2 regions of the Bacillus rugosus genome follow, and region 1 is predicted to be linked to the other one. Evidence: predicted binding sites of a transcription regulator. Region 1 holds the regulator's gene; the other holds the start of a gene.

Region 1 (5,220 bases):
CGAGCGGTTTTGACATGATTTCCATTCGCTCCAGCTGCTTTCGGCGGCTTTGCGCTCTTTTTGTGGTAGAAGCTCTCGCAAGATTTCGGTCTACGAAGTCTTGAAGCTTTGCGATTTCATCCTGCTGCTTTTCATACACTTTAAGATCTTTTTCATACTGCGCGGCTTTTTGGTCGAGATAAGCGCTGTAGTTGCCGTGATATTTTTTGCTTTCAGCTCTTGATACCTCGTATACTTGGTTTACTACTTTGTCCAAAAAGTAGCGGTCATGCGAAACGATGAGAATGGCGCCTGAATAGCCTTGCAAATAATGTTCAAGCCAGGTTAGCGTATCAATATCGAGATGGTTTGTCGGCTCATCGAGAATGAGCAAATCAGGCTGTGTTAACAGAAGCTTACCAAGGGCAAGCCTTGTTTTCTGCCCCCCGCTGAGGCTTTGCACCTGTGTTGAATCGTCAAAATGGCTGAAGCCGAGTCCGTGAAGCACAGATCTGACATCCGCTTCATATTGATAGCCGCCTTTATCTTTGAATTCCTGCTGAAGCCGGTCATAGGTTTTCATGATGCTTTCCAATTCACCGGGATCAGCTGCCGCCATTTTTTCTTCGATAGCCCGCATTTCCTTTTCCATTTCTTTTAAGTGGTCAAAAACAGTCAGCAGCTCTTCTTTTATGGTAAGCTTAGAATCCAAGCCCGTATGCTGGGCAAGATATCCCATTGTAATATCTTTCGGTTTAATAACTTCGCCCTTTTCATACGAAAGCTGGCCTGCGATAATTTTAAGCAGCGTGGATTTTCCCGCGCCATTTCTTCCAACAATGGCGATGCGATCACGATTTCTGACTTCCAGCTTTATATTGTTTAAAATAGTATCAGCACCAAATGATTTGGACAGCTGATTAACTTGTAAGATCATCATATTATTTCACCTCTGCTATAATAAGTTAAGTGTAGCTTATGAACCAGAAGTCAGCAAACAATACATTGGCCGAATAAGACATAGAGAAGAAAATAGTGTATGATCTGTTTAAGGAGAGTTTTAATATGAATGGATTTTCTCATTTTAATGAACAGGGCAGAGCCCAGATGGTAGACATCAGCGAAAAATCTTCGTCTGTCCGTACTGCGGCGGCCGTTTCAAGCGTACACATGAAGAATGAAGTGTACGAGAAAATACAAAGTCATGATATCGGCAAAGGAGATGTACTGGCTGTTGCGCAGGTTGCAGGCATTATGGCCGCAAAGCAAACGTCGAATATCATTCCGATGTGCCATCCGCTTTCACTGAGCGGGGTAGATATATCGTTTGACTGGAAAATAAAAGAAGCAGAAGTTATACTTCATATAAAAGCACAGGTCAAAACGAAAGGGAGTACAGGTGTGGAAATGGAAGCGCTCACTTCTGCATCGGTGTGTGCTCTTACCGTTTACGATATGTGCAAGGCCCTTGATAAGGGGATGGTCATCGGCCCTACTTTCTTGCTGGAGAAGACAGGCGGGAAAAACGGTGACTTTAAAAGAGAACTATCCGAGTATAATTTGGAGGACCAAAAATGAATAAGGATCAATCAAAAATTCCGCAGGCGACGGCAAAACGGCTGCCGCTTTACTATCGCTTTTTAAAGAATCTGCATGCGTCAGGAAAACAGCGTGTCTCATCCGCTGAACTCAGTGATGCCGTAAAGGTTGATTCTGCCACGATTCGCAGGGATTTTTCCTATTTTGGAGCTCTTGGCAAAAAAGGATATGGATATAATGTCGATTATTTACTGTCATTTTTCCGAAAAACGCTTGATCAGGATGAGATGACAGACGTTATCTTGATTGGTGTCGGGAACTTGGGAACGGCATTTCTTCACTATAATTTCACAAAAAATAATAACACAAAAATTTCTATGGCTTTTGATATAAATGAGAGTAAAATAGGAACTGAGGTAGGCGGCGTGCCTGTCTATAACCTTGATGACCTAGAACAACACGTAAAAAATGAATCAGTTGCCATTCTTACAGTGCCAGCAGTTGCCGCTCAATCCATTACAGACAGATTGGTCGCGTTAGGAATCAAGGGAATTCTTAATTTTACGCCGGCCCGTTTGAATGTGCCGGAACACATTCGAATTCATCATATAGATTTAGCTGTAGAGCTTCAGTCACTGGTTTATTTCTTGAAGCATTATTCAGTTTTAGAGGAAATCGAATAGAGGGAAAGGAGGAGCCCACATATGCCGATCGGTCCTGGAAGCCTTGCTGTTATCGCAATCGTTGCTCTGATCATCTTCGGTCCCAAAAAGCTGCCTGAGTTGGGGAAAGCTGCGGGAGACACACTTCGTGAATTCAAAAATGCTACTAAAGGATTAACGAGTGATGACGAGGAAAAAAAGAAAGAAGATCAGTAAGTTAGGATGACACGAATGAAAGTGAATCAAATGTCGCTGCTGGAGCATATTGCTGAGCTTCGAAAACGATTGCTGGTTGTGGCGCTGGCATTTGTCGTTTTCTTTATCGCAGGATTTTTTTTAGCGAAGCCTATGATTGTTTATCTGCAAAAAACGGATGAAGCGAAGGAGCTTACGCTTAATGCGTTTAATCTGACAGACCCGCTTTTCGTGTTTATGCAGTTTGCGTTTATCATCGGGATTGTCCTGACCTCACCGATTATTCTTTATCAGATTTGGGCTTTTGTGAGCCCAGGTCTCTATGAGAAAGAGCGCAAAGTAACGCTCAGCTACATTCCGATCTCTATATTGCTTTTTTTAGCGGGCTTATCTTTTTCATATTATATTTTATTTCCTTTTGTTGTTGATTTTATGAAGCGGATCTCTCAGGACTTGAATGTCAATCAGGTAATTGGAATTAATGAGTATTTTCATTTTCTTCTGCAGCTGACGATTCCGTTTGGACTGTTGTTCCAAATGCCAGTCATCCTCATGTTTTTGACCAGGCTTGGAATTGTGACACCGATGTTCTTAGCGAAAATCAGAAAGTATGCGTATTTTACACTGCTGGTAATCGCTGCCCTGATTACTCCGCCTGAGCTTTTGTCTCATATGATGGTCACTGTTCCGCTGTTGATTTTATATGAAATCAGTATACTTATATCGAAGGCCGCCTATCGGAAAGCGCAGAAAAGCAGTGCTGCCGATCAGGACGTGTCTTCCGGGCAATCATAAAAAATCCATTTCTCATGAGAGAAATGGATTTTCTTTATTTCTGGTTCTTTTTGATTTTAAATGAAAAGGCGAACATCTTAAAAGAAATGCTGATGTTGTAAGCGGCGAACACCATCAGCAGGATGGAGTAAAATGACCACATGCTGCCTGGCGAGCTTGCGGCAAGATAAGTAAAGATGCACCCTACGGCAAAATAGATCATTCCCCAAACTACCGGGTTTCTCATAAAAATAATCCTCCAATAATCAATTGCATTTGTGTGCTCTGCTGTTCAAGGTACTTCTGAACAGGCTCAAGCTGCATGATGACGACAAATGTATTCATCATGACATGGGCGAATATCGGCACCCATATCCGTTTTGTTCTCGCATACAAGAAGGCAAAGGTAAAGCCCATTGCTGTATAAAGAAGAAGATGCTTTAAATCAGCGTGAACAATACCGAAAATAACCGAGCTGATCAGTCCGGCAAAGAAGAAATTCGTTTTTTCGTACAGTGTGCCGAAAATGATTTTTCTGAAGATGATTTCTTCTAATATAGGCCCGACGACAGAAGAAACCATAATCATGAGCGGGACCGCCTGAATGACATCCAGAATAGCTTGTGTATTTTCTGATTCTCTTCCGATGCCAAATACATAATATTCAATAGAGCCTGCTAATCCTTGCGAGAAGAGGGCAATGAAAAAACCGGCTATCGCCCAAAGGATAGAAAGTCCGACGGAGTCTTTCCGGCCGTTTCGCAGCGTTGTTTTCGGAACAGTTCTCAGAATGAGCAGAACGACAACGAGACAGGCGATAAAGCTGATAACGGACCATAATCCTTGTGCGTGCAGCATATTCTCATTTGTAGGCTGTCCTCCGGCATAACCGAATTTAAATAACAAGGGAATCCCGATTAATGCGGAAAACTGCATGATGATATATGTCAAAATAATAAACCAATACTGTTTTCTCAAATGGTATGTACTCCTTTGTTAAATGGGTTTCGTTCATCTACAGCTATTGTAACATAATCGGAACGGGGGTGAAAAAGCTAAGGGAAAAGGGAGCTGAAAAGAATCATGTAAGCGTGAAAAAATTTTTATCTTATCACTTGAAATTGGAAGGGAGATTCTTTATTATAAGAATTGTGTTAGCACTCTTTAGTGTCGAGTGCTAAAATTACATATTCATACTATTGAGGAGGTTATTACATTGTTAAAGCCATTAGGTGATCGCGTTGTCATTGAACTCGTAGAATCTGAAGAAAAAACTGCCAGCGGAATTGTGTTGCCGGATTCTGCAAAAGAAAAACCGCAAGAAGGCAAAATCGTGGCAGCTGGTTCAGGTCGCGTGTTAGAAAGCGGAGAGCGCGTTGCTTTAGAAGTAAAAGAGGGCGACCGCATTATCTTCTCAAAATACGCAGGTACTGAAGTGAAATACGAAGGTACTGAATACTTAATCTTACGTGAAAGCGACATTTTAGCTGTTATCGGCTAATTCTTAAATAAACAATACTTAAAACATTTGAGGAGGTCTTGTAAACATGGCAAAAGAAATTAAGTTTAGTGAAGAAGCTCGCCGCGCAATGCTTCGCGGTGTCGATGCACTTGCTGATGCTGTAAAAGTAACTTTAGGACCAAAAGGACGCAACGTGGTTCTAGAGAAAAAATTCGGTTCTCCGTTAATCACAAATGACGGTGTAACAATCGCTAAAGAAATCGAACTCGAAGACGCGTTTGAAAACATGGGTGCGAAGCTTGTTGCTGAAGTAGCCAGCAAAACAAACGACGTTGCCGGTGACGGTACAACAACTGCGACAGTTCTTGCGCAAGCAATGATCCGTGAAGGCCTTAAAAACGTAACAGCAGGCGCTAACCCTGTAGGCGTGCGTAAAGGTATGGAAAAAGCTGTAGCGGTTGCGATCGAAAACTTAAAAGAAATTTCTAAGCCGATCGAAGGCAAAGAGTCTATCGCTCAGGTTGCTGCGATCTCTGCTGCTGATGAGGAAGTCGGAAGCCTTATCGCTGAAGCAATGGAGCGCGTAGGAAACGACGGCGTTATCACAAT
Region 2 (5,220 bases), 1.0 Mb from region 1:
GCGCACCGTGCCAATTTCGTCCTCTATCCCCAGCACAGAGAGACGGGGTTCAATCGGTTCTCCGGTTTCTTCATCGATCATGTGCAGGTTCCATTTCTGCTTCCCGTCCCAGCGGGAGCCCATTGTCCCTTGCGGTATGGCAAATGTGCTTGTCTGCTCATCCCAGACAGCAGGCTTCCACTGATCATGCTTTGTCTGCCGTCCGATGTCCTTCGCATGCAAAAAACGTCCCGCTGTGTAGATGCCATTTTCTTTTGAGAGTGTGACGAAGAACGGAAAATCCGTGTATTGCTTTGCGTACTCAATGAAACGTTCCGTCGCTTGGTTCACGTAATATTCCTGCAAAATGACGTGACCCATGGCCATCGCAAGCGCCCCGTCAGTCCCTTGGCGGATACTCAGCCAGTCATCCGCAAACTTTGAGGATTCTGCAAAATCCGGGCTGATCGAAATAACCTTAGCGCCTTTATAACGGGCCTCCGCCAAAAAATGCGCGTCAGGCGTTCTCGTTAACGGAACGTTGGAACCCCATGTGATGATATAGCCTGAATTGTACCAATCACTGCTTTCCGGAACGTCCGTCTGGTCACCCCAAATTTGCGGGGATGCCGGAGGAAGGTCCGCATACCAGTCATAAAAACTAAGCATAGGGCCGCCGATTAACGACATAAACCGTGAGCCTGATGCATGGCTGATCATTGACATAGCCGGAATCGGAGAAAAACCGACGTTCCGGTCAGGCCCGTACTTCATAACTGTATAGAGCAGAGAGGCTGAAATCAGCTTCAGCACCTCCGGCCATTCAGCACGCACAAAACCGCCTTTCCCTCTTGCCTGTTTATAGGACTTCGCTTTTTCAGGATTTTCAACGATTGATTTCCAAGCATCCAATGGATTTTGGTGGGCCTGCAGTGCTTCCCGCCACAAATTGATCAGCACACCGCGCACGTATGGGTATTTCACACGGAGCGGGCTGTAGATATACCATGAAAAACTGGCTCCCCGCGGACAGCCTCTCGGTTCGAAATCAGGCATATCCGGGCCTGTTGATGGATAATTCAAGTTTTGTCCTTCCCACGTGACAATTCCGTTTTTCACATAAATATTCCAGCTGCATGACCCTGTGCAGTTGACGCCGTGGGTGGAGCGAACGACTTTGTCGTACTGCCATCTGTTTCTGTATACATTCTCCCAATCGCGATCTTCGCGGCTGGTTTGGCTATGTTTATTTGAATGGTGTTCGATAGGAGAGAAATAATTCAATCTCCTAAACAACGGACTCATTTTCTTTTTCTTCATGAGAGTTCACTCCTTCCGAGTCAGATGATGCTAAGTTCCACTATAAACAGAGACAGCGCATTTCCTTGTGAACTATGTCACACACTCTGCTTTTTTCACAAAATGTTCACAGAAAGGAGAAGGAAGGACTTTCACAGGGATGTGATGAATGAAGGCGTTCAGGCAGGACGCCTGAGTCATTAGCCGCCTTTCATTCAAAGATCAAAAAAACCGGCTCTATTTAAGAACCGGACTCGGCATTTTCATCTTGTGATGTATGCAGATAACGCAAAAATAATTGATAGGAACAAAAGACATTTTGCTGAAGCATGGCCAAAAAATTCATTTGCAGCTGCGCATTGTAAGACATCATTTTCTTAAATATGTAATAAGGAATATTGAGAATCAGAATGTCTGAAGTGGCATTGACTGCGATAAATGGCGATAAATACAGCCCGCCTTTTTCATCAATCGGAAACACATCGCCTTTTTCCCACAGTGCAACGGTTTTCGATCCTTCAGGGAGCCTGCTGTCTATAAAACGGACACTGCCTTTTAATACAATATAAACGGATTGAGAATGTAGAAAGGTTGGAGACTGATCAGATGAGCCGCGGATAAACGTCCCGTTTTTCAGCAAGGTTTCGACAATGGATAGAGGCACTTCATTAAACATAGGGAGTTGTTTCAGAAATAATAAATAGTCACACTGATTCATAGGAAAGCCTCCTGTGCTAAGGATAGCTTTAGTGTAGCTCGAATGAGCCTGTACAGCAGTGATGTATTTCACAGCCTGTATGATGAATGTCACTTATCAGGAGGATGAACGCATTTATAATAAAATAAAAAAGGAGGAGTTCGATGAAGGCGCTGATTCCGAAGCAGCACGGCGCATGGGCGATGCTGCTGACTCCATTTTTACTCGGCATCGTCAAGGGCGGTCCCGTTCTCTGGCATATTCCGCTCTTCCTAGGATGGCTTTTCCTTTACTTGGCGGTTTATCCCATCACGCTCGCCTTGAAAAAGAAACAGATCAAACCCTATCAAAAGTGGGTATATTATTACGGTGTTCCGGCCTGCTGCTTTCTAATTATTTCTGTCTTTCATAAGCCGCCGTTCATCTGGGTTAGCGTTTCTTTATTGCCGCTGTTTCTCATCCATATGTATTTTGCCCGCCGAAAAAACGAACGAGCATTAGTGAATGATATTGCGGGTGTCTTGTTCTTTTGTTCAGGCGGGCTTGCGAGCTGCTGGCTGGGGACAGGAACGCTCGACGGCTGGGCTTGGTTTATATTCTTACAATCTGCTTTATTTTTTATCGGGAGTTCTTTTTATGTAAAGTCGGTGATCCGGGAACGAAAGAACAGGTTTTTTGCATACTGGTCATGGGGATATCACCTGCTCCTCCCCTTTTTATCCGCTCTTCTCGGAGCAGGATGGGCATTTCTTGCTTTTATCCCAAGCAGTTTGCGGGCATGGTTGTTTCACGGAAAGGATTGGTCTGTGAAAACGATCGGTATTCTAGAAATCGTGAATGCCTGCTTCTTTTTTGCCGTCATGTGTATGTTTATCACTAGATAAAAAATCAAGGACCGCTGGCGGTCCTTGGTTTCTTCAGTCAATATTGCAAATCTCCAGCGGACAGTTTTCACACTCAATCTCGCATCGCAAATAGTCCCGCTTGTGCAAAATAATTTTTCCGGATTCTTCTATCGAAATCACCCCTTGTTTGCGGAGGTCCCCCAGCATACGGTTGACGCTTTCCCTTGCCGCCGCGCAAAACTTTGCCAAATCCTGATTTGTCAGCACAATATTAATCAGAATGCCATCGCTTCGTTCCACACCGTAGCTGTTAGATAAACGGATAAGGGTGGAGTAGAGCGCCCCCTTTTTGCCGTGAAGAAGCAGATCCCTGATTTTGGACTGAATTTTCCGGAGGTGGGTGCTCATCCATTTCATAAATTCAAATGTCAAAGCACCGTTTTGGATTAATTCCTTTTCCAGCTTGTTTTTATTAATGACGAGCACCTCGCCATCCTCTAGCACCTTTGCACTGAGCATATATCTCGGTTCTTCAGTGAAAAGTGTTAATTCCCCAACGATATCATGCTTTTGGCAGATTCTAAGCGTCAGGTCTTTTCCGTCAGATGTCAGCTTGCCGATTTCAATGAGTCCTGATTGAATCAGATAAAGCTCCTCTGCATCCATTCCTTCCCGAAACAAATACGTGTGTTTTTCCATTTTTCTTTTCGTACTGATTGATTCCAGCAATTCATGCAGATCGCTGGAAATCAGATCACTATCAGATGGTCGAACAGAGAGAAAATTCATGAGCTCACCTCGAAGAAAGTCACGTTGCGTATGTTTATTGTAACGTGAATTGATTTGCACCCATCCAGAAAAAACTAACAATCTTGTGAATGCCGATGTTAGTTGACGCTCTGACTGTTTCTCTCCGTGTGCGTTTTCATTCTTTCCTGCCAATACATCCATATGACAAGGACAAAGCTGGCTAACGCAACTTCCGAAAGCGCCATAAAGCCGATCGCGTATTGTCCTGTTGCCTGAAAAACACTCGCCAAAATCAGCGGAGGAAAAAAACCGCCTAATCCGCCCATGGCAGACACAATACCATTGGCAATCCCGGCTTGCTTCGAAAAATAGAAAGGCACCAGTTTAAAAACGGTCCCATTTCCTATACCTGAGCAAACTGCCACCGTTAATGACCCAAACGTATAAAGGCCAATCGTCGGTGAAAACGATAAGATAATTCCTGATAATGTAAGTCCCGCAAAAACGACCATCAAGATGCGGAGCGGGCTCATTTTATCAGCCAAGAGTCCGCCTACAGGCCTGAGCAGCGTGGAGACGGCAATAAAGCCAGCCGTCCGCAAACCGGCGTCCGCAGGATTCAGCCCAAATTGCTCAACCAGAAAGTTCGGCAGATAGATGGTGAAAGCGACAAAGGCGCCAAACGTAATAAAATAAAACAGGCTCAAAAACCATAGGATATGATTTCGGTAAACGGCTTTGATTTGAGTTTTTACGGAAACATTCACTTTCTTCTCATGCCGGTCGCCGAATAATACCTGCAGCAATGCGAAAACGGCCAGCAGGACCAGATACATCTGCACGGTTGCTTTCCATCCCGCCGCTTGAGCGATAACCGGCGCCGCAAATGTGGTAATAGCGGTTCCGATGTTTCCGGCCCCGTAAATCCCATTGACGACACCGTGCTTTTCTTTCGGATAATATTTCGGAAGGGATGTCACCCCAATGGAGAATACCGCTCCCCCGATCCCTAAGAAAAAACCGCCCGCGATTAAATCAAACAGAGAATCCGCGATACTGATCCAAAACACAGGAAGTAAAAGCAAGATGAAGCTGATCATGAACATCAGCCTTGCGCCAAACCTGTTCGTTAAATACCCTAAAGGAATGCGTAGAAGCGACCCGAGGATCACGGGAATCGCCGTCACCAGAGAAATCTCACCTTTGCTTAAATGAATATCTAATGTAATTTGGGAAATGAGTGATGAAATCAGCACCCATACCATAAACCCTGCCACCAAGCTTAATGACTGTAACGATAATTGAATGTGTTGACGGTTGATCATTTGGCTTGCCCCTTTCAATGATTCAATAATCAGTCTTATCATACAAAAACTCAGCAAACAGGATTGTGAATTACATCACACGTTTTCTTCATAAAAAAAGGACAAAGCCCGAAGGCTTTGTCCTTTGATCAACATTTACATTTTTTCCGGAGCCGATACGCCAATCAGCTGAAGCGCATTGTTCAGCGTAATTTGCGTTGCCTTCATTAAAGCCAGGCGCGCGCGGCTTTTCGCTTCATTTTCAGGATCGATGACTTTCTCTGCATTGTAGAAGCTGTGCAGAGCAGAAGCCAGATCATAAATATAGTTTGTGACACGGTGCGGA

Evidence for each region. The regulator Rex, encoded in region 1, represses fermentation and respiration genes when NADH is low (regulators of the CRP and FNR family bind a similar motif). The targets are predictions, from matches to a motif close to TTGTGAAATATTTCACAA.
Region 2: a site for Rex is predicted at 2,053-2,070, ahead of M0696_RS18970 (YwiC-like family protein). Genes of this name have one in related genera too.

What each region holds. Positions count from the first base shown of each region.
Region 1 is NZ_CP096590.1:636,107-641,326, forward strand. It holds gene M0696_RS03355 (ABC-F family ATP-binding cassette domain-containing protein) at 1-919, opposite strand, end outside; gene moaC (cyclic pyranopterin monophosphate synthase MoaC) at 1,045-1,557, shown strand; gene M0696_RS03365 (redox-sensing transcriptional repressor Rex) at 1,554-2,201, shown strand; gene tatAY (sec-independent protein translocase protein TatAY) at 2,223-2,396, shown strand; gene tatC (twin-arginine translocase subunit TatC) at 2,403-3,170, shown strand; gene M0696_RS03380 (YdiK family protein) at 3,205-3,396, opposite strand; gene M0696_RS03385 (CPBP family intramembrane glutamic endopeptidase) at 3,393-4,127, opposite strand; gene groES (co-chaperone GroES) at 4,366-4,650, shown strand; gene groL (chaperonin GroEL) at 4,697-5,220, shown strand, end outside.
Region 2 is NZ_CP096590.1:3,740,435-3,745,654, forward strand. It holds gene M0696_RS18960 (nitrate reductase subunit alpha) at 1-1,299, opposite strand, end outside; gene arfM (cyclic nucleotide-binding domain-containing protein) at 1,520-1,996, opposite strand; gene M0696_RS18970 (YwiC-like family protein) at 2,140-2,859, shown strand; gene fnr (fumarate/nitrate reduction transcriptional regulator Fnr) at 2,893-3,609, opposite strand; gene narK (nitrate transporter NarK) at 3,708-4,895, opposite strand; gene argS (arginine--tRNA ligase) at 5,031-5,220, opposite strand, start outside.